3 regions of the Paenibacillus sp. JZ16 genome follow, and region 1 is predicted to be linked to each of the others. Evidence: predicted binding sites of a transcription regulator. Region 1 holds the regulator's gene; each other region holds the start of a gene.
The links. Region 1 encodes Rex, which represses fermentation and respiration genes when NADH is low (regulators of the CRP and FNR family bind a similar motif). Its sites were predicted from a motif close to TTGTGAAATATTTCACAA; they were not measured.
Positions count from the first base shown of each region.

Region 2: the regulator Rex is predicted to act here: its motif matches at 2,568-2,585, upstream of pflB (formate C-acetyltransferase).
Region 3: the regulator Rex is predicted to act here: its motif matches at 2,845-2,862, upstream of BJP58_RS06820 (arabinan endo-1,5-alpha-L-arabinosidase AbnA).

Region 1 is NZ_CP017659.1:7,022,862-7,030,500, reverse strand. Features, by position in the region: gene BJP58_RS31560 (AAA family ATPase) at 76-1,578, opposite strand; gene BJP58_RS31555 (hypothetical protein) at 1,571-2,104, opposite strand; gene BJP58_RS31550 (cell wall elongation regulator TseB-like domain-containing protein) at 2,369-2,887, opposite strand; gene BJP58_RS31545 (amidohydrolase) at 2,919-4,220, opposite strand; gene BJP58_RS31540 (redox-sensing transcriptional repressor Rex) at 4,195-4,860, opposite strand; gene dinG (ATP-dependent DNA helicase DinG) at 4,923-7,639, opposite strand, start outside.
Region 2 is NZ_CP017659.1:6,858,559-6,866,197, forward strand. Features, by position in the region: gene adhE (bifunctional acetaldehyde-CoA/alcohol dehydrogenase) at 1-2,341, shown strand, start outside; gene pflB (formate C-acetyltransferase) at 2,660-4,906, shown strand; gene pflA (pyruvate formate-lyase-activating protein) at 4,950-5,690, shown strand; gene BJP58_RS30665 (ABC transporter substrate-binding protein) at 5,900-7,258, shown strand; gene BJP58_RS30670 (carbohydrate ABC transporter permease) at 7,350-7,639, shown strand, end outside.
Region 3 is NZ_CP017659.1:1,545,952-1,553,590, forward strand. Features, by position in the region: gene BJP58_RS06805 (MDR family MFS transporter) at 1-738, opposite strand, end outside; gene BJP58_RS06810 (MerR family transcriptional regulator) at 944-1,315, shown strand; gene BJP58_RS06815 (aminopeptidase) at 1,442-2,671, shown strand; gene BJP58_RS06820 (arabinan endo-1,5-alpha-L-arabinosidase AbnA) at 2,965-3,915, shown strand; gene BJP58_RS06825 (S-layer homology domain-containing protein) at 4,018-7,639, opposite strand, start outside.

The DNA.
Region 1 (7,639 bases):
TACATTTTCAGAGCACAAAGTATAATAATATCTTAGCACGACAAAAAAGTAAAAAAAAATAACCAGCATAACAATTTATGCTGGTAAAAGCGCGTTTTCACGAAATTGACAACGAAATTGTTCCCCCGAGAGAATTTCTTCCTTCAACAGGATATCAAGTGAATTGTCGAATATTGGCCGTTTCTGTTCCAAGAGATTCTTGGTGCGGTTCATTAACTCTTCCAAAATCACATTATTCTCTTTCATTAACTCTTCAGTTGTTACCATGTTCATGTTAACAATGCCCAGCGACGTCAAACCTGACTTCATCATCGTCTCCACGATGTTCAGCGATTGCTCAAAGTCATTGCTTGAGCCTGTGCTTCGGCCTCCGTAAAAGATCTCTTCGGCGGCCGCACCGCCAAGCGCAATCATAATTTGCTCTTCCAGGAAGGTTTTCGTGTATAGATATTGTTCCTCCTGCGGATTATGACGAACATAACCTAGCGCTTTACCACGCGGGCTGAGTGCAACTTGCTTCACACTGCCGGGACGCACAAGCTCTGCCATAATAGCATGTCCCAATTCATGTATGGCAACGCGCTTCTTCTCTTCCAAATTCGATTCACGGTCGGAACGCTCACCCATCATTACCTTGTCAATCGCCATGGACAAATGACGCTGATGGATAAACTGTTCATTCTCGCGCATCGTGTAAATGGCCGCTTCATTCATGACGCTCTCGAGTTGTGCGCCCGAGAAGCCGTATGCTTCTTCGGCGATTTTCTCCAAGTCGACATCTTCATGCAGCGGCTTATTGCCCGCATGCAGATTCAAAATATGAGTGCGTCCCTTCTTATCCGGCAGATCGACCTGAATGTGACGGTCGAAACGCCCTGGACGCAGCAGTGCGCTATCCAGCATTTCTTTCCGGTTTGTCGCGGCAATTACCAGAATACGAGGAGTATCCTGCGAATAGATGCCATCCATCTCGGTTAGCAGCTGATTCAGCGTCTGGTCGTACTCGCGCTGCTGGCCGCCTTCGCGTTTACCGCCAATGACATCGATCTCATCGATGAAGATAATGGCGTTTTGCTTGTTTTCCTTTGCCGCACGGTTACGGGCATCCTTGAACAAATCCCGGATGCGCCCTGCACCAACACCGACATACATCTCAACAAATTCACTGCCGGATGCAGCGACAAAGATCGAATCGGTGTAATGGGCAGCGGCTTTAGCCATCAACGTTTTCCCTGTTCCCGGAGGCCCGGTGAGAAGAATGCCCTTCAATGGACGAATCCCGAATTTCTTAATGTCTTCATGACGAATCAGAAAATCCAGTGCTTCACGCAGCTCTTGCTTCGCATTATCCTGCCCGCCGATTTCTTCGAACGTCAGCTTGGCAGGTCCGCTCTTTTTCCGCTTCCGCTCATTCGCTGCGCCTACTGCGATGCCGCCCTTCATCTTCGCGATAAACAACAAGCCGCCTACAAGTGCTGCAGCGATGAGCAGGGGCACGATGTTCACGCCGACAAACACAAGGAATACCAGCAAAACCGGAATAAAGCCTAACATGATTTCTTTAGCTAATTTAGGCATGATTCCACACCTCCATGTTGCCAGACTGACGCGGCAAGATTATAAATTTACCAGACTTGCCGTCTGACAAGCTGACATAGACGTTGGTGTCATCAATCGTTGCTTTTGCTTTCAGATTCGGAGACTGGGCAGCAAGCTGCTCGAGCGATGATTGAATATCGGTATACTGCTTATTATCCATCGCTTCAGCGACTGACAGCATCGCCTTCTCCCACCATTGATCCAGTGCTTCCGAGGAATGATCCTCCACCTGGATTTTCAATTCCCGATTGCCAATCACAGACTTGCCTTCCTTCTTAATATGCTGGACCAAGCCTTGCAAATTTGTATCCGGAGCCAAATCAAGATTCAAAGTAACGGTATTCTGTTTAATATCTATATGTGAATCCTTCACGCCGTCATATTGTGACACAACATTGGCCAGCGGATTTTGCAAAGCCATCTGCCGATACAGAAACCATCCGCCAAAGAGAACCGATGCTGAGATCACGACAGTCAGCACGATAGGTACAATGCGTAGTTTCATGAAGTTCCTCCTTCATTTCTGTATGAAATTTTGTCTATCATGTTGCAATACAATAATACATATAACAACGATATATAGGGATGCATGTAGTTTATATGCTCATTTTGTACAAGTATGAGTATATCACATCTTATATACTTTTTCATGCATGTCTGTGAAAATATTTAGAACAGTTTTTCCATATTATTTCTGAATACGCTTACAATTATAGAGAAAATAAGAGAGGAACCCGCGAATATTAAAGGGCCCCTCTCTACTTCTTATTTATTGATTTGGAAGAATAATGTCATTACCGATGGTGTTACCGTCTTGAAAACGATAAAACCGATAACCGCGCTGACCGTTGTGTTCATACTGCAGCTGCCAGGCATACTCGCCCTCATACATTCCAGGCAGCAGCCGCTTAATTTCTGCGCCAGGCAATTCGTTATAAATCTGCTCCCGCATCTGGTCTTCTGACAACCCCGTATTCAACAAAACGGATTGGACAGCGTCGGCACCTTCAACAGGTACGTTGTCATCCGTAAATTTCACCCATACCATACGATCTTGATTGTCCTGATCCTTCCCGCTTATCACCCAATAGTTATTGTCCTCGCCCCACACCGATTTATAGGTCTTCCCGGACGTAACCAATTGGCCATGCTGTTTGGCGGCAGCAATTGCCATTCTTTCTTCATTCCAAGCATCTTTCATCACATATGAATAATAGAGCTGTAAACCAAGCAGTAACAGCAGCACGCCGGATACACTCAGCAATATCCACTTCGTTTTTTTCTTCAAATCCGTCTTCCTCGCTCCCCTTGATTATTCCCTAGAGGGTTGTAAGACGCTCAAAGGCACGCTGCGCTTCCCGGCGGATACGTTCCTCATCGAGAGTGAGACTCGCGCCATTCTTCACTACCTGCTTGCCGTCAACCCATACATGCTCTACATCCTTCGCACTGGCGGAGTAGATAGCATGAGAAATGTAATCCGTCTTCGGAAGGAAGTGCGCCTGATCCGTGTTCAGTGCGATCATATCTGCCTTCATGCCTACCGCAAGCGTACCAATATCCGTAAGGAAGGCTGACTTGGCTCCATATTCTGTACCCATCCGAAGCGCTTCGGATGCTGGAATTGCGGTTGGATCCCCGCTTACTCCTTTATGGATCAGTGCGGCCAGCCGCATCTCTTCAAACATATCCAGATTATTATTGCTGGCAGGTCCATCGGTACCCAAAGACACGGTGACCCCGGCTTTCAGCAGTGCAGGCACGCGAGCGATGCCGCTGGCAAGCTTCAAATTGCTGCCTGGATTATGCGAAACCATAACTTGATGTTTGGCCAGAATTTCGATTTCTTCATCGGTCAGATGGACGGCATGCGCAAGCAGCGTTGGACGGGAGAACATGCCAAGCTTCTCTAGATGGGCAACAGGGCGAAGTCCGTAGTCATTTACGTTCTGAGCTACTTCCGTTTCCGTTTCGGACATATGCGTATGCAAAGGCAGATTCAAATCATGTGACGCTTGCACGAATTTTTCGATGAAATCCGGCGGGCACGTATAGGGTGCATGCGGTGAGATCATCGTCGTAATTCTACCGTCAGCCTGACCATGCCAGTCTTTCGCGAATGCAACCGCCTCTTCCAGCTTCTGCTGCTGCACCTCAGGCGGACATAATCCGATGACACCGCGCGTCAGAACGCCGCGCATGCCTGAGTCCTCCACTACCTTTGCAACCTGATCCATATGATCATACATATCCACAAATGTCGTGGTTCCGCCTTTAATCATCTCCAGCACGGAGAGCGAGGTTCCCCAGTATACATCGTCGGCCGTGAATTTGGCTTCCATCGGCCACATTTTTTCCTGAAGCCATACTTGCAGTGCCAGATCGTCGCCATACCCGCGAAGAAGCGACATGGCCGCATGTCCGTGCGTATTCACCAATCCAGGCAGGAAAAACAGATGGGTTCCGTCGATGATTTCTGTTCCCTCTTGGACAGTCGGCTCTTCTTCACCCAGGTAAGTGATCCGGTCGTTCTCCACGACCATATATCCGTGTAACACGGATCTGCCTTCCTCTAGTACCGCAAACGTTCCGTTTTTAACCATCCACTTCGTTGTCGTCATGTGCTGCATCCTCCTTGCCGTTATCCAAATAATAGGCCAAACTCTGCAAATCCGTAGTAAAATCTGCCGTATGGATCCGGATATGGGGTGGAGCTTTCAGGATGGTCGGCGCAAAATTCAGGATAGCCTCGATGCCTGCCGCGATTAGTTGATTCGCTACATTCTGCGCCTCAAAATCCGGAACGGTGATAATCCCGATACGAATGCCGTACTCATGAACCGTCTTCTCCAGTTCCTCCATCGGCTGTACGACCAAATTGTTAATTTTCATACCAACTTTGGGAGAATACGAATCGAAAACCGCCACAATCTTCATATTGTCCTTCAGAAATGCATTGTAATTCGATAATGCATGTCCAAGATTACCGGCCCCAATCAATGCGACATTGATCTTCTGGTCCAGCTTTAGAATCTGGCGAATTTTCTCGATCAGATAAGATACGTCATATCCGATCCCTTTCCGTCCAAAATCACCGAAATACGCTAGGTCCTTACGAATTTGAGCAGGATTGAGGTCCAGTTTCTGCCCCAGTTCCTGGGAGGAAACCGTGGAGACCTCCCTTTTCTGAAGCTCATTCAAATAGCGCAAGTATACAGGTAATCTGCGGACCACGGCTTCCGAAATTTTTTCCGATTTCATGCATGCTCCCCCTAATAATAGGTTAATAACTACATTTGTTTGTGCTCGTTCATGGTTTCACTTTATTCAGCTTGGTTCCCTATGCCTGCCTCTTCCTGCAGCCATTTCGAAATTCGGGGAACGATCCCCTCTGTCGGCATGTGCTCCATCTTCGGTCCAGGCAAGGAATATAAGAAATACTTCCCGTAATAGGATTCAATGACCCGAGTATCGTAAACGATGACAATCCCCTTATCCTGCGCGGTCCGTACCAGTCGGCCAAATCCCTGTTTGAAGCGAATGACCGCTTGCGGAACCGAAAGCTTCATGAACGGGTTCTTCTTCTGCTGCTGCAGAAGCTCGCTCTTGGCTTCGACCAGAGGGTGATTCGGCGGCTGGAACGGCAGCCGGACGATGGCAAGGCAGGTGAGCGCCTCACCGGGTATATCTACTCCTTCCCAGAAGGAGCTGGTGCCCAGCAGAACCGAAGCGCTGCTATCCTGGAATCTCCGGATTAACTTGGTACGGCTGGTTCCGTCCATCCCTTGTCCCAGTACCGTAATATCGCTGGATCCCAGCGCCTCCTTCAAGGGCTCATGCACCTGACGCAGCATGCGGTACGAGGTGAACAGGACAAGCATGCGACCGTGCGTTGCGATGGCCGTATCAGCCAATGATTGCACAAGTGTATTCACAAAGAGTGCATCCCCGACCGAGCCCTTCACGCTCGGAAAATCGCGCGGCACAACAAGGAGAGCCTGCTCCCTGTAATTAAACGGGGACGGCAGCAGGACCGTGTTCAGGTTGCCGTTATCTGCCGCTTCCTGAAGACCCAAGTTCTCGATCATGAACTGAAACGATTTGTCCACCGACAAGGTCGCCGATGTCAGGATCACGCTTTGTTTTTTGTCAAAAAACAATTCCTTTAAGTGGGTGCTGACGTCGACAGGCACCGCATAAAGCTGCAGCGATTTGCCGCGGAAGTTGCCGTTCGCCTCCATCCAGTAAACCGTGCCCTCATCGTTCAGGGACATGAAGGTCCTCAGGTCCTCGCGGTGTGCCGCCAGGTCCTTAAACAGACCCGATAGGTCTGTTAACAGACTGTCCGCGCTGTAGTCGTCCAGATCTTCCTTCATTTCGGCAATCAGCTTGTCACCCTTGCGAACGACATCACCCAGCGTCAGATGGATTTGATGCTCCAGCTCGGCCAGCGAATTCCAATCCTTCGGCTTCTTCAGCGGCGATAAGCGAAGCGAGAATTGACCGGCATCCCCCGGAGTCGCGTCTCCGCGCTCCGGAAGAAGTCCGAACAATTGGTCGCTGAGCCGGTCCCAATTCTCTTTGACGGTGATCAGATCCGGATAAATCCGGTCGATGATGGAAGACCACTCGACAGCCTTCTCATGGGACGACGCTTGCAGCAGCTGGCGAAGAGCCGGAAGCTGACCGCTTCGGCTGTCTTTGTACATACGGGTCAACGTATGGACAACCGAAAAATATTTCATCTGCAAGCCAAGGTGCTTGCCCGCGACGTCCTCCAGATGATGCGCTTCATCGATGACGAGACGCTCATAACTCGGAAGCAGCTGGTGATTCGCTTTCACGTCGGTGAACAGCTTCGAATGGTTCGTAATGACAACATCCGCGATGCCCGCTTCATGTTTGGCCCTGTGATAATAGCATTTGCGGAACCATGGGCAGGCACGGCCCAGGCAGGAATCCGAATCGCTGGAGATGGTCTCCCAGAAATCCCCTCCACGGCCGCCAAGGTTCAGCTCCTCATCATCCCCGTTCTCCGTCTGGGTCAACCAAACCAGCATTTGCGCTGCGGTGATCACATCTTCCTTCGGGGAATGAAAATCTCTTCTATTTATTTTATGTTCAAATTTTCTCAAACACAAATAATGGCCTCTTCCCTTGAAAATAGCCGCTTTAAAAGGAAAAGGAACAACCTGGGTGAGCAGGGGAATATCCCGGTCACGCAGCTGTTCTTGAAGGTTGATCGTATGCGTGCTCACCATAACCTTCTGTTCCTGCTTCACGCTTTGATAAATCGCCGGCAGCAAATACCCGAGGGATTTGCCTGTTCCCGTGCCGGCTTCGATCAATAAATGTTTATTGTTATCGAGTGCCTGCATCACTTCCTGAAACATCATGTCCTGGGCATCCCTGCTCTCGTAATGAGGCAGCGTTTCCTTTAGACGTTCACGGACATCATTCATGTATTGCTCAAAGCTTACATCAGCCAAGGGATTAGGCTCCGTCTCATCCCTGGCAGGCGTTATATCGTTCCAATCGTCAACGGCCAGGGCAAATTGACGATAGTACGTATGGGTGTCTCCGGCTTGTACTGCCTGGAGCTCCCTGTCGGCACGGATGCCGTCAAAGAACCAGGCCAAGTCGCTGTCCTCGTCGGCAAACAGGTCGCTTAACCGCTGCACGGTAAGCAGAGGAAGCTCATCGATCTCCTCCAGGCATTTCAGCAGCGCATAGGCTGTGGCAAGTGCATCGCTGTCCGCCTGATGCGGACGGTCATGCTCCAGGCCGAAATGAGAGGACACCATCCCAAGCTGATAAGAAGGAAGCGAGGGAAAACATATTTTTAAGAAGTGCATCGTATCTAGAATTCGGCCGCTGAACGGTAAATAGCCGCAGCGATCGAGTGCATTTTGCAAAAAGTTAAAATCAAAAGCGACATTGTGCCCAACCAATACAACATCGTCGAGCATGGGCACGAGTCCCATCATCATTTCTTCCAATGACGGAGCATCCGCTACATCACTGTCGGAAATGCCGGTCA
Region 2 (7,639 bases), 160 kb from region 1:
TAAATACGACAAAACCGTGGGTATCATTGAAGACAACGCCTATGACAGCTTTCAAAAAATAGCAGAACCGATCGGGATTATCATGGGGATAACACCGGTAACCAATCCGACCTCCACGACGATATTCAAGGCACTGATCTCCATTAAAACAAGAAACCCGATCATCTTCGGATTCCATCCATCCGCGCAGGCCTGCAGCAAGGAAGCCGCACGGATACTGCGGGATGCTGCCGTGAAGCAAGGTGCTCCTGCCGATTGCATCCAGTGGATCGAAGCTCCTTCCATGGATAAAACCAATGCGCTGATGAATCATCCTGACGTTGCCTGCATTCTGGCTACAGGCGGTTCGGCGATGGTCAAAGCGGCATACAGCTGCGGCAAGCCTGCCCTGGGCGTTGGACCAGGAAACGTGCCTTGCTTTATTGAGAAGAGCGCGGATTTGGATCAGGCAGTGAACGATTTGATTTTGTCCAAAACCTTTGATAACGGCATGATCTGCGCTTCCGAGCAGGCTGTCATTATCGAGGAGCCTATATATCATACAGTGAAGAAAAAAATGATTGCCAGCGGCTGTTATTTTGTCAACAAGGAAGAGCTGGCGAAACTGACTGCGCATGCGATGGTATCGGATAAATGTGCGGTAAATCCTACTATCGTCGGACAGCCGGCAGCTAAGATAGCCGAGGCTTGCGGATTCGAGGTACCTGAAAGCACCAAGATCCTGGTCGCCGAGCTGGAGGGAGTCGGACCTGCCTACCCGTTGTCTGCCGAGAAGCTTAGCCCGGTGCTGGCCTGCTATAAAGTGAAAGATGCGGAAGAGGGCATCACGCGCGCTGAAGAGATGGTTGCTTTTGGCGGCATGGGCCACTCGTCGGTAATCCATTCGCACAATGAGGACATCATCATGAAATTCTCGGATCGGATGAAAACCTGCCGTATCCTGGTGAATCAGCCATCTTCGCAAGGCGGTATCGGCGATATCTACAACACGAATCTGCCATCGCTGACGCTGGGCTGCGGTTCGTATGGACGTAATTCCACTTCGTCGAACGTGACGGCTGTCAATTTAATCAACGTGAAAAGGGTGAACCGCAGAACCGTGAATATGCAGTGGTTTAAAGTGCCGGACAAAATTTACTTTGAAAAAGGTTCGACGCAGTATCTTGCGAAAATGCCGGAAATCACCCGTGTCGCTATCGTTACCGACCCCATGATGGTGAAGCTGGGTTATGTGGAGCGGGTAGAGCACTATCTGCGTCAGCGCAGAGTGCCGGTAGCCATCGAAGTCTTCTCGGAGGTTGAGCCGGATCCTTCGACAACGACCGTAGAACGCGGAACGGAAATGCTTGCAAGATTCCAGCCGGACTGCATCATCGCCCTCGGCGGCGGATCGCCAATGGATGCAGCGAAAGCCATGTGGCTGTTCTATGAATATCCGGATACGGATTTTAACAATCTGAAGCAAAAATTCATGGATATCCGCAAGCGGGTCTATAAATATCCGAAGCTAGGACGGAAAGCGAAGTTCGTTGCCATTCCAACAACGTCGGGAACGGGCTCGGAAGTAACTTCGTTTGCCGTGATCACGGACAAAGGGCTGGGGAATACCAAGTACCCGCTGGCTGATTATGAGCTGACACCGGATGTGGCGATTATCGATCCGGAATTCGTTTACACGCTGCCTAAAACGGCGGTAGCCGATACCGGCATGGACGTTCTGACACATGCAATTGAAGCCTACGTATCGGTGATGGCCAGCGATTATACGGATGGGCTTGCCATCAAGGCCATACAGCTGGTGTTCCAGTATCTTGAGCAGTCGGCGCTTACCGGCGACAAACTTGCCCGCGAAAAAATGCATAATGCTTCGACGCTTGCCGGCATGGCTTTTGCGAATGCGTTCCTTGGCATCAACCACAGTCTTGCGCATAAGTGGGGCGGACAGTATCATACGGCACACGGACGCACCAATGCGATCCTGATGCCTCACGTCATCCGTTACAACGCGAAGAAGCCAACGAAATTCGCTGCATGGCCTAAATACACCCACTTTGTGGCTGATGAGAGATATGCTGAAATCGCGCGGATTCTCGGACTGCCGGCAAGAACGACGGAAGAGGGCGTGAATAGTCTGATTGGCGCAATCCGGGAGCTGAACAGCAAGCTCGGGATCGAGGAATCGTTCCAGCAGCTTGGCATCGACCCTAAAGATTTCGAGAAAAATGTTGAGCATTTGGCGGACCGGGCTTTTGAAGACCAGTGTACAACGAGCAATCCGAAGCTGCCGCTGGTAACGGAGCTCGCAGAAGTTTACCGCAACGCATTTTACGGCCGGTTCTAGACAGGATAGACTCTAAACGCTGATCGTGAAGATCCATGAAGATTTTGAGGTAAGGCATGCAAAACTAGACTCAGAGTGATAAAAGTCACGGGAAAAGATAAGTTTGTGATTATTATCACAGATGCAGGAGATCAACAGGACTACAATAAAGATGTAGAAGGAAGCTGAATCTCAGATCTTTGATATAGAAGCTTGAAGGCACAAGGCGGGGTAGTGGCACCATTGATCGTGAAAATAATCACATTAAAGATCTGGGATAGATCAAGGTGTGGCCCCGCCTGTCCTTGCAAGCCCCAGCAAATCTAGGAGGGATTCAATATGTCGGTGATTGAAAAAGAAGCAGGCTGGAAAGGTTTTAAATCAGGTAAATGGACCAAGCGGATTGACGTTAATGATTTTATTGCTGAGAACATTACTCCCTATTATGGCTCTGATGAATTTTTGGCTGGACCCACGGATAACACCAAAGCGCTGTGGGATATCGTATCGGATTTAACCAAGAAGGAAAGGGAGAATGGCGGGGTTCTGGATGTGGATGTCCATACACCATCAACCATCACCTCCCATCAACCCGGCTATTTGGATAAGGATAAGGAACAGATTGTCGGCGTTCAGACCGACGAGCCGTTCAAACGCTCCATCCAGCCTTTCGGCGGAATCCGGATGATGATTGATGCGTGCAACGCATACGGCTTTGAAATGCCGCAGGCGGTTGTGGACATCTTTAACGGCATACGCAAAACGCATAACCAAGGTGTGTTTGATGCCTATACTCCTGAGATGAGAGCAGCGCGCAAGGCCGGGATTATTACGGGTCTTCCCGATGCGTACGGCCGTGGACGTATCATCGGTGACTATCGCAGAGTATCGTTATACGGCGTGGACGCGCTGATCCAGGACAAATTGAGAGAACTCGCCGAGCTTGAAGTGGATGCGATGGATGAGCCGGTCATCCGTTTGCGGGAAGAATTGTCTGAACAAATGCGGGCGCTCAAGGAACTGAAGGAAATGGCGGCTATGCATGGTTATGACATCTCCAAACCTGCGAATACGGCGAAGGAAGCATTCCAGTGGCTGTATTTCGGTTACTTGGCCGCTATCAAGGAGCAGAATGGCGCTGCGATGTCGCTTGGCCGGGTATCTTCTTTCCTTGATATTTATATTCAACGGGATCTGGCTGAAGACAAGCTGACGGAAGAAACAGCCCAGGAACTGGTCGACCATTTCGTAATGAAACTTCGGATTGTGAAATTCCTGCGTACGCCGGATTATAACGAGCTGTTCAGCGGGGATCCGACGTGGGTGACGGAATCCATTGGGGGCATGTCGGTAAACGGTGAGACGAGAGTGACCAAGAACAGCTTCCGTTTCCTGCACACCCTGTACAATTTGGGGCCTGCTCCGGAACCGAACTTGACGGTGCTATGGTCGGAGAAGCTGCCGGAAGCCTTCAAAAAATATTGTTCGAAAGTTTCGATCGAAACCAGCTCGATTCAATACGAGAACGATGATCTTATGCGCCCGATCTACGGAGACGATTACGGCATCGCCTGCTGCGTATCCGCAATGCGCATCGGAAAGCAGATGCAGTTCTTCGGAGCCAGAGCAAACCTCGCCAAAGCGCTGCTCTATGCGATTAACGGCGGTAGAGATGAGAAATCCGGCGCCCAGGTTGGACCGGAATATCCGGCCATCACCGCGGAAGTTCTGAGTTATGATGAGGTCATGAAGCGGTTCAAGGCGATGATGGAATGGCTTGCGAAGCTCTACATGAATACGCTCAATGTGATCCATTACATGCATGACAAATACAGCTATGAACGGATCGAGATGGCGCTTCACGACCGGGATATCCTGCGCACGATGGCATGCGGCATTGCAGGCCTGTCCGTAGCAGCGGATTCACTGAGCGCGATTAAATATGCGAAGGTGAAGCCGGTACGCAACGAGCAAGGGATTGCGGTGGATTTTGAAATCGAGGGCGAGTTCCCTTGCTATGGCAATAATGATGATCGCGTGGATAGCATCGCTGTTGAGCTGGTCGAGGCCTTCATGAGCATGATTCGCAAGCAAAAGGCATACCGTGATGCCATGCCAACGCAATCGGTGCTCACGATTACGTCGAACGTTGTATACGGCAAGAAGACAGGAACCACGCCGGATGGACGTAAGGCAGGCGAGCCGTTTGCGCCGGGCGCGAATCCAATGCACGGACGCGATAAGAAGGGAGCTCTCGCTTCGCTGACCTCCGTGGCCAAGCTGCCATACGAGGACAGTCTCGACGGCATCTCGAATACGTTCTCGATCGTACCGAAAGCTCTTGGCAAGGAAAGTGATATCCGTGTGAACAACCTGGTTGCGATGCTGGACGGTTACTTTGGCAGCAAAGCGCACCATCTGAACGTCAACGTATTTGACCGGGAGCAGCTGATGGATGCGATGGAGCATCCGGAGAATTATCCGCAGTTGACGATCCGGGTATCCGGTTATGCGGTCAACTTCGTCAAACTGACGCGCGAACAGCAGCTTGACGTTATCAACCGTACGTTCCACGGATCGATGTAAGGATGGAAGACTACCATAGCGGATACGGAAAGGATGACGCACCATGCTAAAAGGTCATGTACACTCCATAGAAACGTTCGGAACGGTGGACGGTCCGGGTATCCGCTTTGTGCTCTTCATGCAGGGCTGCCTCTTGAAGTGTCAATACTGCCATAATCCGGATACCTGGGGACTGCATGAAGGACGCGAGATGACGGTAGATGACGTATTGGCAGAGATTGAGCCTTATCTGAGCTACTACCGTTCATCGGGGGGCGGGTTAACGGTCTCCGGCGGTGAGCCGACATTGCAGTATCCTTTTGTCACGGAGCTGTTCAAGGAAGTGAAGCGACGCTGGAATTTGCATACGACGCTGGACAGCAACGGCTATAATGAACCGGAGAAAATATCGGAATTGCTGGAGCATACCGACTTGGTGCTGCTGGATCTGAAGCATATCAACGACGAGAAGCATATCAAGCTCACCGGGAAGTCCAATGAACGGACGTTGAAGACCGCCCGCTGGCTGTCCGAACATGGTCGGAACATGTGGGTCCGGCACGTATATGTGCCGGGCATCCATGATAGCGAAGAAGACTTGATTGAGTTAGGTCAATTTATTCGGACGCTGCACGGCGTCGAGAAATTCGAAATTTTGCCATATCATCAGATGGGCGTGTATAAATGGAAGGAACTCGGCATGGCTTATCCATTAGAGGGCGTTCCTTCACCATCCGAAGAGGAAGTGGCACGCGCTTACCGGTTGATTGGCGAAATACCCGAGAATATAGAGACTGTCCAGTAATGATTTCAGCTGCATAATACTAAACATAATATGTTATGATTAATGACAATAACCTTTCCTAATAATGGAAGGGTTATTGTTTTTTTGTAGAGGATTTTATCCCTTGGATAGAAAAATGTCGACCTATCGAAATATGCAATCGCTTTCTATAATGAAGATGTAAGGAAAGTGCCTATCAAATATACAAACACTTCGGGAGGGTCAAGACAATGAAGAAAAAGGGTCTGGCATTATTAATGTCGCTTCTGTTCGTCTCATCCACGCTTTTGTCTGCGTGCGGCGGCGGTGACAAGGCAGCAGAGAAGCCGTCAGGTGGTTCGGAAGAAACGGTAAGCAATGAGCCGTTTGAAATCACCATCCGCCATACGCAAGTAGGTGAATCCAAGAAGTTCCGTCTCGCATTGCTGAACGATGTGGTCAGTAAGACCGAAGAGGCGGTGCCCGGACTGAAAATCAAGCTGGACGCTGTAGACTCTGAAGTGAACCGTAAAGAGAAGCTGAGAGGCGAGATGGCAGCCGGTAAGCCGCCGGAAGTGTTCGATGTGTTCGGCAGCCCCGATGCAGGCGTATATTCCAAAGAAGGCTTGATGCTCGATTTGACTCCGATTTTGGATGAGCTGGGCATTAAAGACAAATTTACGACGCTAGACCCGTTCACACATGATGGCAAGATCTACGGATTGCCGATTGGCGGTTCCATCGAAGGTATTTTCTATAACAAGGACTACTTCACGCAAAAAGGGCTGAGCGTTCCAAAAACATTGGCTGAATTAGAGCAAATTGCCGAAACCATCAAAGCCGACGGCAAGATTCCGTTCGCGCAATCCTCCAAGGATGCTTGGATTCCGCTCATGACCACGAATAACTTGTGGAGCTATTACGCGGGGCCAGAGGTTACTTACGGCTTCAAGACCGGAGAAACGAAATGGACGGATCCGAAAGTCGTTGAAGGTGTGAAGAAGCACCAAGAATGGGTTGAGAAAGGGTACTTCAAAAAAGGCGAGCTCGGATTCGAATATGCGGACATGAGAAACCAAATGATTACCGGCGAAGCCATCATGATGATGGACGGATCGTGGGCGAACTCCGTATTTAGAGATCCGGCTCAAGCGGGTGACATGGTAGGCAAGGTCGGATACTTCAACCTGCCTCCGGTTAATGAAGGCGACCCAGTCATTGTCATGCAGGACGCAAACAACGGATATGGATTTTCGGCAGCGGTTGCGGAAGATCCTCGTAAACTTCAGGCGGTTAAAGAGTTCATCAAAAATATGTGGACAGATGAAATGCAGCTTCGCGGACTGAAAGAAGACGGTGTACTGCCGGCGATGAAGATGGATCTGGCCACCATGAACTCCACTTCGGACGACCCGCTTATGCAAGACATTTTCAAAGGCGTAAGTGAGATCAACAAATCCTTCCCTGCCTTTGATGCACTTGTTCAAGCAGACGTGAACACCGCACTGAGCATGGGAATTCAGCAAGTCATCGGCGGCGAGCTTGATGCCGAGAAGATGCTCGAGAATGTGCAGGCAGCGCAAGAAGCGGCCAATGCTTCAGAGGAATAACTACAATCCTAGACGGAAGGGCACCACCCGCTGCGGTACTTGGGGGTGCCCTTTCGCCTAAACAACATCAGACATAAATACGGAGGTTACCATGAACAAAGCGCTGAGAAATCCTCTGATTTACATCGTTTTTGTGCTGCCGGCATTCTTGCTGTTTCTGGCTTTTTTCATATACCCGATCTTTACTGCATTTGACAACAGCTTTACGAGCTGGAACGGCATCTCCAAAGATGTGAAGTATATTGGGTTCGATAACTATGTAACAGCCTTGAATGACGATGCTTTTTGGAAAGCTGTCAGGAACAACGTTTATTTCATTCTCTTTTCCTGTTTGATCCAGGTTCCGACGATCATAATCTTTTCCCTGTTAATCGCAAACGT
Region 3 (7,639 bases), 1.9 Mb from region 1:
CGCAAGCACGAAGAGGACCAGCGTGACAAACGCCGCAGCAAACAACGTCAGGATAATCCAGGAATTCCACGCCAACTGCTTGCCGCCAAGCTCTAAAGCAAACATGAAACAGATCACGCCTGTCAGGAGCGTAGTGGCGCCCATCCAATCAATCGGCTGTTTGGAGCGTTCATGCGATTCTTTATAGAACAGCGTTACCATCATGAAAGCCACGATGCCGATTGGCAAATTAATATAGAATATCCACTGCCATGTAATCTGATCGGTAATATACGCACCTGCGAGCGGTCCGAATATGCTGGATAATCCGAACACGGCTCCGAATAACCCGGTAAGCTTACCCCGCTTTTCGAGGGGAACCGTATCGAACATAATCGCGAATGCAATCGGGATGAGCGCACCGCCACCAATACCTTGCACGGCACGATATAGCGCCAGTTCCGTAATGGAGTTCGCCGTACCGCACATCACGGAACCCAGCATAAATACAATCATCCCGAATACAAAAAACTTTTTGCGCCCATACATGTCGGACAGCTTGCCGAAGATCGGCATTCCCGCAAGCTCAGCGACCATATAAGCGGAGGTCACCCATACAAAATGATCAAGTCCTCCTAGCTCCCCGACGATATTCCCCATAGCGGTCGCTACGATCGTATTGTCCATGGAGGCCATTAATATGCCGAGCAGCAGGCCGGCAAGCACGATGGGTAATTTGTTGGTTGATTGTGTCTTCAAGTTCTCATACACTCCTTCTAAGTAGGTTTCCTTCTTCTTTACTGTCGTCATTGTAATTCAGAAAGTATGACAGGTGACTGTCACACTTTTATCCCCGATTCCTCTTTTTTTCAAAATACATATAAATACAGCCCAGAGACTTTATGCACTCATCCCTGGTAGCGTATAATCGGGATATCCAACTCATGAAGGAGGTTCATGTGGAATGAAGATCAGTGAATTATCGCAAATCAGTCAGGTCAGTGCACGCTCCATCCGGCATTATGAACAAAAAGGCCTGCTTGAAGCCCACAGGCTTGAGAACGATTACCGTCATTTCGACAGATCTGCCATCGAGCGGGTTAAAATGATTCAATTGTATTTGAAGCTGGGATTAACGACGGATCAAATCAGAGCTTTATTCAAAGGGGAAATCTCTTCTCCAGATGATTACGAGTACTGCGAGGAAATGCTGTCCATTTACCAAGAGAAGTTAAGTCATGTGGATGGTCAGATCGCTGCTCTCCATGAGTTGAAAAGGCTGCTTGAGCGGCAAATTTCCCTTACGATGAAGAAAAAGAACCAGGTCCCCGTCTAACGACATACGCGGCCCCGAGCGTCATGATGCTCGGGGCCGTTCTTTTCGATGATGAGATCCGTTATCTGCATACCTCCTTAACGTGTTAAAATAAAGGTGTACATCTGAAATGGAGGAAATCTACATATGGACAATTTCGAGAAAAATTTGGAGAAATACGCGGAGCTGGTCGTTAAGGTAGGCGTAAACATTCAGCCAGGCCAAGTGCTGATCGTCAATGCTCCAATCGAAACCGTAGAGTTGACACGCCGCATCGTGGCCAAGGCATACGATGCAGGTGCCAAATATGTGCAAGTCGACTGGGAAGATGAGAGAATCACCCGCATTCGCTACGAGAAAGCACCCACTGACTCCTTCGGTTATTATCCGCAGTGGCAGGCCGACGCCATGCAGCAGCTAGCCGAAGGCGGAGGAGCCATTCTGCGCATTAAGGTCCCGGATCCGGAGCTGTTCCGCGGCATTGATTCGACCAAAGTATCTACAGCCGTAAAAGCCGCTGCCGTAGCCAACGAGAAATACCAGGTTTACGTGCGCAACAATAAAATCAGCTGGTCGCTCATTAAAGCCCCTACCCGTGCCTGGGCCGATAAGGTATTCGCGGATCTTCCCGAAGAGGATCGGATTCAAGCCATGTGGGATGCGGTATTCCAGATGAACCGGGTGGGCAGCGAAGATCCGGTTGCCGCTTGGCGGGATCATATCGCTCAGCTGAAGCTGCGCCAGAACCACATGAATGCCAAACGCTATAAAGGCTTCCACTATCGTGCGCCTGGAACGGATCTGCGCGTGGACATGCCGGAAGGGTATCTCTGGCTCGGCGGCGGCGACGAGAATGAAGCCGGCGTATATTTCGTGGCGAACATGCCGACCGAAGAAATCTACACGATGCCGCACCGTACAGGCGTGAACGGAACCGTAACGAGTACGCTGCCGCTTAATCTAAACGGCCGCTTGGTGGAGGGCATGAAGCTCACGTTCAAGGACGGCAAGGTTGTCGAGTATGAAGCCGAATCCGGGCGGGAGCATCTCACAACACTGCTGGAAACGGACGAAGGCGCGTCTTATCTGGGAGAAATGGCACTCGTACCGCATGATTCGCCAATTTCCCAGCTGAACCGTGTCTTTTATAACACCGGTATCGATGAGAATGCGTCGTGCCATTTTGCGCTGGGCAGCGCCTACCCTGTCAATATCGAGGGCGGTACCAAAATGAGCAAGGAAGAACTTATAGCTAGCGGAGCCAATGTCAGTCTGACGCATGTTGATTTCATGATCGGATCGGCCGAGCTGGACATTGATGGCGTGCTGGCTGACGGCACGATTGAACCTGTATTTCGCGGTGGACGATGGGTTTAACTACACTCTAGATCCGTGTTCAGATTCACAGCTGTATACTTGAAACAAAGCCCTGCGGGAATTCGCGGGGCTTTACTAATATCCGTAACTCTTTGTGCTGATTTAAAAAGAAATAAACGAAGTCGATTTTTTTTACTTTACTTATATTGGAAGCGCTTTTATAATTTAATATAAAATAAAACATTTCACATAATTATGAATTAATATCGCAAGATGTTGGAGGTGATCCGGGAAAAGATAGGCGCTGCACGGATTAGCAATGCCCATTTCACAATGAAGGGAAGAGAACAATGATGAAACAAAAAGGGAAATGGCTTACCTCGCTTTTGCTTGCCATCAGTTTATGCACAGCAGGCACGCAGTCCGCTTTTGGTGCATTCTGGAACCTGAGCGGCGATATTGTTGTACATGACCCAACCATCATCAAGGAAGGAAACACATGGTACACTTTCTCTACCGGTCAGGGCATCCAACTGCTGAAATCGACCAACGGCACGAACTGGTCCAGATCGAACCAGGTATTTGCTTCCCCGCTGTCCTGGTGGAAAACCTATGTACCAAACCAAAGCACCAACGATCTATGGGCGCCCGATATTGAATATTTCAACGGCCGCTACTGGCTCTATTATTCGATCTCCTCCTTCGGTTCCAACACATCCGCTATCGGCCTGGCTTCCACGACCAGCATCTCCTCCGGCAATTGGCGAGATGACGGTCTCGTCACGCGTACGACCTCCTCCAATAATTACAATGCGATTGATCCGACGCTGACAATCGATAAGGACGGCAATCCGTGGCTGGCCTACGGCTCATTCTGGAGCGGACTCAAGCTGACCAGGCTTGATGCAAATACAATGAAACCGACCGGAAACCTGTATTCCATTGCCTCACGCCCGAACAACGGAGGGGCCGTTGAAGCGCCTACCATCGTTTATAGAAACGGTTACTATTATCTGTTCGCCTCCTTCGATTCCTGCTGCCAAGGGGTCAACAGCACCTACAAAATCGCTTACGGCCGTTCCACCAGCATAACAGGTCCATACGTGGACAAGAACGGTACCAGCATGTTGAATGGCGGCGGCACGATTATGGACAGCGGGAATGCAGTGTGGAAAGGTCCCGGACATCAGGATGTCTATAATAACCTCATTATTAGACATGCGTATGACGCAACCGATAACGGCACGCCGAAGCTGCTCATCAATGATTTGAACTGGGATTCCCAGGGCTGGCCCACTTATTGACTGCTCCATACCCATAATATGAATCTTCCTTAGACATCCACCCGAAAAAGGCTGACACTAAAGCTCCAGCTCTAGTGTCAGCCTCTCTTCCGTTCTTATTTCTTACTTCTTCTCCATGATATCCAGCATACGAAGAATCATCATGACGGCTTCCGCCCGGGTCGCGGATTCCCGTGGGGCGAACCGGTTACCTAAGCGCCCATTCACGATGCCAGCCGCGGTGGCGGCAGCGATTTCCTTCTCTGCCCAAGCCGGAATGGCTTTCTGATCAAGGAATTCCGTTTCTGCTTCTGGTAAGGAAAGGCCCAGATAACGTGTGATCAGGACAGCCATTTCAGAACGGTTGACAGGTTGATTCGGTCTGAATGTGCCATCTTGATATCCCTTCACAATACCTTCGGATACAGCCCATTGAATCGCTTTAAGCGCCCAGGTTCCGATGAGGGAACTGTCTTTGAAATTCAGCTTCCCAGCATCCCCTTGTCCATTCAATGCTTTGAACATCATCACCATAAATTCAGCGCGTGTTACTTGCCGGTCCGGCTTAAAGGTAAGATCCGGATAGCCGTCCACAATACCGAGCTGAACGGCTTCCTCTATCGCCGACGAAGCCCAATGTCCCGCGATGTCGGTTAACATCACTGGCTTTGGCTCCGGCTTCGGTTCTTCGGTCCCCGGCTTCGCCTTACGATGAATGGTTAACTGGTAAGTTCGGGTCGTACCGTTCTCAGCCCGAATCATCAGCTTCAACAGGTTATCCCCTTCCTTCAGCTCGATAACCTGATCCTTCTTCAGGGATTCTTCCCCCAGAAGGACTGTTGCCTTGTTATGCGCCGCATCCACACGGAGCTGCACGGATTCGGCTTCCGTCTCAAGTCGGTACTCTGTCGTATTCTCATTAAATGCAGGGGTGAGTTCCGCTGCTTTGCCGCCGATGATCACTTCGAGTCCTTTTAAACGGTTGTCTCCAGATAATACGTGGCCTCCAGAGGATCCCGATCCCGACTCTGATCCCGATGATGGCGGGTTCTCCGTTGAAGGTACCACCGAAGCGTTATAGGTACGGATCGCGGCTTGCAGAGCGCTGATCGCAGCTTGTACTTCCTTGGCTGTTGCCTGATCCTGCTGCGCTATGGCGCTGGCTCTTTCAATGGCAGCACGGAGTGCAGACCTTGCTTCTGCCGGATACTGCCCCGGCGATGTGCCTTCCTTTGTTTCGTCAAGCCTTTGCTGTGCCGATGCGATTAATCCGATTAACTCGCTCTTGTCTACTGCTGCTGCCGGCGTTGTAACCGACTTATGAAGTCCGGCGCTCTCTCCCGCAGCGTTATAGGCTTTCACGGTAAAATGATATCGGGTGTCAGGAACCAAACCGGAAGCGGTATGCGAATACACATCATTTGTCACGGTAACAACCGGTTCACTCTGCCCTTTCAGATATACACGATATCCATCCACGCCATCATCTGCGGTCGCTTCCGGCCAGCTCATGGATACAGCGTCTGATGTGATGTTCGAAAATTCAAGCTCCCCGGCTGTCCACACTGGCGCTCCCGGAATGTCTACGGCTTGAGTGACGACCGTTAATATCTCACTCGGAGCCGATTCCGTGCCTTGCTTGTCCACGGCGGTTACTTTGAATTCATACAGCGTGTCCGGGGTCAGCCCCGTCGCTTCATATACGCTATCCGTGACCGTTGCTACGCGCTCTCCGTCCTGATATACATTATAATTCATCGCTTGTTGGTCTGGACTGCTCACGGGATCCCAACCGATTTGAACCGTTGACGATGTCACATTCAGTGCTTTCAGGTTGGTCGGAGCGTCTGGATTCCCTCCATCTGTCGTGAATGTCCACACATCCGAAAGGGTTCTCCCCCCGAATTTGTCTTGTGCGACGACATACCACGAATAAGTTCCATCGGATTGCAGTCCTGCCCATTGCTGAACAACCTCAGTGCCGCTAGCTACGTTCTGCGGCGTACCGATGGACTCTCCTCTCAGATGATTCACTTGGATCGAATCCGTTGCTACCCGCTTTAATTTCGGTTCAAGATCCAGATTCATCTTGAACTCATCCGAGCCATTCGTATAATAATTGTACTTGTCCAGATAAGGAGAGTACGTATTCACGTAAATCTGATTGCTATCCTTATCAAAATGCAGCAGTCTCAAGTAACCACTCCCGCCATCGGCATGTCCTTGATAGTCTGCCAGCATCTGATATACGGTTCTGTCCGCAGTACCGTCACCATTATCATCCAATTCATTTTTAAGCAGACTGGCTCCCGTGTAATGGCCGCTTAGAACGGCAACCACGTTGGGATTCGGTACGACAACTTCCTTGTACAATTTGTTGCCTATACCGGAACGAGTTCCGTTCGCGAGCATGTAATCGTGGAAATTCAGAAATGCGATACGGTCCGGATATTCTGCGAGAACCTCGTTCATCCACTTTATGTCCTCGTCTTCAACGCCCCATCCCATATACATCATGATAAAGTCGTTGCCTTCAACGGATACAAGGTCATAATGTCCGCGATTGTCCTTGTAGGAACCTCCGTAATATGGCTGATTCTTGTAACGGTTCTCCCCGAAATATTGACTGTAGGTCGTGTAGTCCCAATCGTAGCTTCCCACATCATGATTTCCGGCGAGCACGCCATGCGGCAGATTTGCATCCTCCAGCATCTTCATGTAATCATCGGCACGTTTCCATTGATACTCAGCTGTCGGGTCGTTCACGATATCACCGGTATGGAACAAATATTTGATGTTCATATCATCGATGGAATCGACAATCCAGTTGAATTGCTTCTGCTGAATATGCGGGTACAGCTCCGTTAAGAATTGGGTATCCGATACCCAAACAAAAGTGTAGTCATAATCTCCACGTGAAGGGATTTCATCCTGTACAATGACATCCACTTTGCTGTTTTGTACGTAGTCTGCTGCCGACAGTTCGCCTCGAAGGGTAAAATCATCTTCAGACTGCGCAATATGTTTGGTGATCTCCATCCACTTATTCAGGTTGTGGTTCCACGCATACATCGTGACCTTGCGGCCCGACACCGTATGTCCTTCCCAAGTAACTTCAACGCGGTCACCCGGCTCCACGGCATGCTCCAGCTCTACCTCAAACCGGATATACGGGAACTGGGACGTGGAATCCACCGTGACATATTGATCGTTGGATTCAGCTACCAGCTTCAATTCCTCTTCGGTCAGCGCGGTTTCGCCAGCCGGGAACCTATCCTTAGGAGGCTCTTCATCCGAGGCGTACTTGGATAACTTTACCCGATCGCCACTTAATGCATGATACGGATATGCCTGGTGGAAAGAGACCTCAAGCTCGTCATCCGATGGATCGCTGACTTGAACCTTAAGCTCCGGCGATAACCCGGTTCCGCTCTCCATATCTGCTGGTGAGACCAATTCGGGTGCATTCGGATGCTCCGGTGCGGTGTTAAACGTTACCGTACGTTCCGAGATGTTGCCAATCTTATCCACTGCCCGAATGTCCAGCTTATGGACGCCTGGTTCAAGCTCGGACGATGAAGTATCGTATGGCACCTGGATGGCTCGACCATCTAGCAGTACCTCCACCTGTTCAACGCCGGATACGCTATCCTGTGCAGTCACATCAATGGGAATGCTTCCCTTATAGCTCTTGCCCTCTTCAACAGTCACGTTAATTTCGGGTCCATTGTTATCTACCTGAATG